DNA from 2 places in the Thalassotalea montiporae genome. Region 2 is predicted to be linked to the other one. Evidence: predicted binding sites of a transcription regulator. Region 2 holds the regulator's gene; the other holds the start of a gene.
What was found. The regulator FNR, encoded in region 2, switches genes on or off when oxygen is low (the NO sensors DNR and NnrR bind a similar motif). The targets are predictions, from matches to a motif close to TTGATCTAGATCAA.
Positions count from the first base shown of each region.

Region 1: a site for FNR is predicted at 1,792-1,805, ahead of ACSLUR_RS14080 (acetate kinase). Genes of this name have one in related genera too.

Region 1 is NZ_JBQRUO010000004.1:297,835-301,002, reverse strand. Features, by position in the region: gene pta (phosphate acetyltransferase) at 1-378, opposite strand, end outside; gene ACSLUR_RS14080 (acetate kinase) at 382-1,578, opposite strand; gene yfbV (terminus macrodomain insulation protein YfbV) at 2,025-2,450, shown strand; gene rlmA (23S rRNA (guanine(745)-N(1))-methyltransferase) at 2,518-3,168, opposite strand, start outside.
Region 2 is NZ_JBQRUO010000008.1:86,499-89,666, reverse strand. Features, by position in the region: gene ACSLUR_RS17515 (heavy metal translocating P-type ATPase) at 1-119, shown strand, start outside; gene ccoS (cbb3-type cytochrome oxidase assembly protein CcoS) at 116-349, shown strand; gene ACSLUR_RS17505 (sulfite exporter TauE/SafE family protein) at 349-1,020, shown strand; gene ACSLUR_RS17500 (fumarate/nitrate reduction transcriptional regulator Fnr) at 1,067-1,783, shown strand; gene uspE (universal stress protein UspE) at 1,997-2,926, shown strand; gene ttcA (tRNA 2-thiocytidine(32) synthetase TtcA) at 3,138-3,168, shown strand, end outside.

The DNA.
Region 1 (3,168 bases), on a different contig from region 2:
ATTAACCGATAGGGCTTGTGATACTTCGCGATTAAAGCGCGCGGCATAAGGTTGTCTGGTGGTCGGAATTAACCCTTCAACGATAACAATGTCGTATTCTTGTGTTAGCTTGCTGTACGTTTCTACAATTTGCTCTAACACAACTTCGAGATCGCCATCGCCCATTTTTTCTTCAACATAACTAATCGGTAAGCTAAGTGAATCTGGGTTGGCACTTTCTACTTTTCGGCCACGGCGTACATTGCGCGCTGGCTGAGAAATAGGCTTGTAATGAACAACATTAAGACCTTGTTGCTGACAAGCGTGATACAAACCGAGTACCACACTGCCAAGGCCAACACCAAAGCCAGCAGGGACTAACATAACTTGATGTGACATGAGTTATCCTTGAATTAATTGGTGAGTTTGATTTGCAATAACCCACTCTTCGTTAGTCGGCACAACTAATACTGCAGGTGATTGAGCGGTAGCAATGTTAAGTGACTTTCCGCGAATGGCTTGCGCATTTAGCTCAGGATCAATTGCTACACCAAGCACGGCCAGTTGTTTTACGATTTGTTCACGCACATAATCAGAATTTTCACCAATACCACCAGTGAAAATAATACCGTCTAATTTCGATAAGCTCACCGTCATTGCGGCAAGTGACTTAGCAATCGTGAAACTGAATACATCTAAGGCCAGTTTTGCTTGCGGGTTGTTTTGTTCTAGCGCTTGTTCTTCAAGCGTACGGCAGTCGTTGCTAATGCCAGATAAGCCCAGTAAGCCACTTTCTTTGTTAAGCATAGTATCAACTTGCTCAACCGTATAACCACAGTGTGTGGTCAGATGGAAAATTACGCCAGGGTCGATATCACCACAGCGTGTACCCATAGTAACACCCGCTAGCGGCGTGAAGCCCATACTAGTATCAACGCTTTGACCAGCTTCTATTGCGGCCAAACTACAACCATTGCCTAGGTGCACGGTGACTAAACTTAATGCTTCTATGTCTTTATCTAACATGGTGGCTGCTTCGCGACTGACAAAGTAGTGGCTGGTGCCATGGAAACCATATTTGCGAATGCTATGTTCTTTGTACAACTGTTGTGGCACAGCATATAAAAAGGCTTTGTTTGGCATCGTTTGGTGGAATGCTGTGTCAAATACCGCGACTTGTGGTAAGTCAGCAAATGCCGCTAACGCCGCTTCAATACCTTGTATATTGGCAGGGTTATGAAGTGGTGCTAGATTGCTAAGACTTTTCAGTTGCGCCATGACTTCATCGTTAATCAAGGTTGGTTGATGATACATTTCACCGCCGTGTACCACACGATGACCAATAGCGACTATGCTTTGAGTTAGGCTGTTCGTTTGTAAAAACTCGATTAATGCAGCTAATGCCGCTTGATGGTTGTATGGCGCTGCTAACGAAAGCGTTTGCTTTTCACCGTTAAACTTGATGGTAATTGACGCATCACTAGCACCTAAACGTTGTGCTAGGCCAGAAAGCGATTCTTCTTTGGTTGCAACATCAATTAGTGCGAATTTTAATGAGGAACTGCCACAGTTAATGACAAGGATAGTTTGTTTAGTCATAGCCACTCAAATTTGGTTGTTTGTACAATACCAAATTGAATAATTATTTGATCACTCAGCGAGGATTTAAAGGCTCATAGACAAGGCTTGGCGTGTAGAGAATGGTCATTCCCTTTTTGCTTAACGGAAAGCAAACGCCATAACGCAGTATATGAGCCTTTAAAACTCGCCCTTGGGAATGCATAAGCAGCATGATAACTGCACAAAATTCAATTGATGTAGAACAACTATATCGTCATAAATTTCGTTTGTTCTAATACTGCTTATGCCATTCTGAGAGACTAAATAATTAATCAAATTGGTATCATAGCTTCATAAGGTTAGTCTATTTTGCCAAAATACAGTTTAAGTATTTGCTCTAATTGTACTATGTGTGATTTACAATTAGAAATCCGATTACTCTTTTTTACTGTTTTTTACCAAAGGTATGGTTTACATTTAAAGCTATGAAATTAAGTGTCTCTGCATTAATCAAACTGGGTTATCAATACATGGAGCTTTGGCCAAAAAGGCCGGAGTTGGCTCAGTACTTTGCTGAATATAAAACGGTACGATTTGCTCGCTTGGTGGTTAACTATGCACCAGGTTTAGCGGTGTTGTCGTTGATTTTGCAATTGGGCCTACAACCCACAAATGGCTTAGTGATGGGCTTGTTTTATTTTATCCTGTTATTGTCTATGCCAGTTCAGGCTATGGTTATGCTAGGCGTAAATGCCGATAAAGTGCTACCACCATCGCTTGCTGCTTGGTATAAGCAAGGGGTTGCTCGCTATAATCAGCAGGGCGGCTCAATAAAGCTTTCGGTGAACAAACCTAAATACCTTGATTTAGCCAAGCTATTAAATATGACCTATCAGCAAGCTAAAAAGTAGTATGGCTGATAGGTGCTCACTGTAGCTATTCCCTTATTCCTTAATTCCTTTAACTCCCGTAAGCCCCTTAGCTCTTTTGATAAAGCTTGATCAGAAAATCTGCTTGGCAGGTAAAGTCTACTTGTTTAGCTAACCACTCTTTGACCTGCTCACTGGCTTTAAATGCAAATGGTGTCATTGACAATAGGTTTAAACAATCTTCGCCAGTGGCTAATGTCATTGGATAACTCAATTGCCATTCATCGACTAGCGTTAATTCGGTAATTGGTTGCCTGGTTTCGTCGTGCGGCAACGCTTGTTGATAAACTTGCTGTTTGAGCTCGGCTAGGTGATTAGCACCTGGAGTTACTGTGATCAGGTAGCCTTGAGCAGCTAATACACGGGTAAATTCTGGCTCTAGAATTGGCGCGTAAATTGAAACAATCCAATCAAAAAAGCTATCTGCAAATGATAACTTTGACAAGGTGCCCACGCTAAAGTGACAGTCGCGATATTTTTTACCGGCCTTTTTGATGGCCTCCTTGGCAATATCCACACCATAAACCTGATTGTTCTCTTGCTTATGTTGGTGAGTGTAATAACCTTCACCGCAGCCAGCGTCTAGCAGTTTACCTGTGGCCAGACCAAACTCCTGATATTTCGCGACAAGACATTCAATTAGCGGTTGATAGTAGCTTTTTTCTAGAAAAGCACGGCGGGCATTTACCATGGCTTTATT
Region 2 (3,168 bases):
ATGCTATTGTACTGCCATTAGCCGTTTGCGGTTACATTACGCCTTATATGGCGGTAATTGGCATGTCAGCCAGTTCAATATTGGTTATCACTAACTCGTTGCGATTATTGAAAAAATGAGTGTAATTTACGTACTAATTCCCATAGCTATCATCCTGCTTATTGTCGGCATTTACTTGTTCTTTTGGGCGGTAAAAACCGAGCAATTTAATGATTTGGAAAAAGAAGGTTTAAGCATCTTATTCGATGATGAAAAGTTGAAAGATGAGACAGCGAATACCGAAGTAAGTAATACCGAAGCTTCAGAGCAATCATCTGGCACATCATCTGACACTAGCAATAAGCGTTAATGAACATCGATCTATTTTCGGCATTTATTATTGGCCTGCTCGGTGCAGGCCATTGCATTGCCATGTGTGGCGGCGTTTCTGGTATGTTGTTGTCGGCCATTCCTGCCGGACAAAACCAGCAAAAGTTCTCACTTGTAGCAGGCTACAATCTAGGCCGTATCCTCTCTTATAGCTTAATCGGCGGTATTGTCGGTTTTACCGGCTCAATTACGGCAAAAAACTTCGGTGTACCGCTAACGGGTTTAAGACTACTGTCAGGCGTCTTTCTAATTTTACTTGGCTTGTATTTAGGCCAGTGGTTTATGTTACTGGCGAAGGTTGAGCAAGCCGGTAAAAAGCTTTGGCAATTTATCTCGCCGTTAGCGAAACACTTTTTGCCGGTAAATAACAAACGTAAAGCATTTGGCTTGGGGGCTGTTTGGGGTTGGTTACCCTGTGGTTTAGTTTACTCAACGCTAACATGGTCGCTCGCCAGTGGTAGCTTTAGCCAAGGGGCACTGATTATGGCAGCATTTGGTGCTGGTACCCTACCCGCATTGCTCACCCTTTCCTTTGGCGTCTTCTCGGTCAAAAATATGCTACAAAATCGAACATTTAGAAACGTTTTGGCTACAGGTCTAATCTGTTACGGTTTTTATACATTGTTTATTGCTTACAGGCTGATGTTTTAATACTATACCGAGCGTAATTCCAAGGAAATATTAAGGTTATTCCGCCATGTCTAGTCACTGTGCAAGCAACAATCATATTCATTGCCAAAACTGCAGTATCAGTGAGCTTTGCTTACCATTTTCCCTTAACGAGCAGGAGTTAGATACACTCGATAATATTATCGACCGCAAGCGCCCTATCCACAAAGGCGAAAAGATTTTCCAAGACGGCGAAGCACTTCACTCTCTATTCGCCATTCGCTCAGGCACTTTTAAAACATTTACCATTGATTCTAACGGCGAAGAACAAATTACCGGCTTCCACTTAGCTGGTGATTTACTGGGTTTCGACGCCTTAGCCAGCAGCGAGCACCAGAGTTTTGCACAAGCATTAGAAACGTCGATGGTTTGTGAAATCCCTTACCATACTCTAGATGAACTTTCGAATTCGATGCCAGCACTTAAACGCCAAGTCTTAAGGCTAATGAGCAATGAGATTCGAGCAGATCAAGATATGCTATCACTACTTAATCGTAAAAATGCCGAGCAACGCTTAGCAACATTTTTATCATCGTTAAGTAGCCGATATAAAGCCCGTGGCCTATCTGCCAGCCAGTACCGCTTAACAATGACGCGTGGCGACATTGGCAACTACATTGGCTTGACCGTTGAAACGATTAGTCGCTTGCTAAATCGTTTTCATAAACAAGAGCTCATCATTGTTGAAGGGAAGTTAATTACCATCAATGATCTCGATGGATTAAATGAAGTCGCCATGCTGTAAAGCAAGGCGATTTCCTTCCTTTTTCTTCTTCGCTTCTATTTTTATTCCCCTTTAACAATCCGTTTTCACCGCTAACAACCTTGCATCAGTGCATTTACCTACTAAGCTAAAAGTAATTGGTTAGTAGCGCCTATTTATTGATTTAAAACAAATAATTATTTGCTCATTAAAAGCACACTGTTTGTACACTATTGAATCAGCGAGGTACCGAGCATGGAAACGTATCAAAAAATCTTAGTCGTAGTTGACCCAACAACTGAAGAACAAAAAGCCTTAAGTCGGGCAATTGAGCTTGCTGATAAAACGCAAGGCAAAATCACAGCGTTTTTGAGCATTTTCGATTTTTCATACGAAATGACGACTATGCTCTCTAGCGACGAGCGTGAATCCATGCGGCAAATTGTGATCAATGATCGTATGTTGTGGATTGATGAACGTATAAAGGAGCTAGGCGCTTCTGAAAAAGACATCGACATCAAAGTGATCTGGCATAACAGACCTTTTGAAGCGGTTATTGACCAAGTGTTAGAGCATGGCTATGACGTTGTTATCAAAGGTACGCACGAGCACGACAAACTCAAATCCGTGATTTTCACACCAACTGACTGGCATTTATTACGTAAATGCCCATGCCCATTATTATTGGTTAAAGACCATTCATGGCCAGCAAACGGCAATATTATAGCGGCGGTTAATGTCGGTAGTGATGAAGGTGAGCACCAATCGCTCAATAGCATCATCACAGAAGAAGCCAAACACCTTGCTGATTTAATTAGCGCTAATGTGCATTTAGTTAATTCTTTTCCTGGCACTCCGGTCAACATTGCCATCGAAATCCCCGAATTTGATGCCAGCCAATACAACGACACCATGTTGCAGCATCATCAACAATCAATGCAAACGCATGCTGAAAAATACGGCATCGATACCGCCAATACCTATATCAAAGAAGGTCTACCGGAAGATGTTATTGACGAGCTATCACAAGAACTTGATGCCGAATTGGTCATTTTAGGGACAATTGGTCGTACCGGATTGTCAGCAGCACTAATCGGTAATACTGCTGAACATGTTATTGACCGATTGAATTGTGATGTCTTGGCGTTAAAACCAGCAGGCTATATTTCACCGCTACAAAGCTAGCTGCTGAGTCATACACAGATTGATATAACGAATATAAAACAAAATATTAAAACACCAAAACCAAAGCTGACCGCTCGGTAAGTTACCAAAAACATTAACAAAATCGTAACCAACAGTCGCTAAAAAGAATGCTACTGTTGGTTATTTTTACTTATCTTTTATACCAGTTAGCTATATAATACGCGCCCAATTATTTGAGTAGTTTTTTGGTATGACTGAAGCAGATAACAGAAAGGCCATCT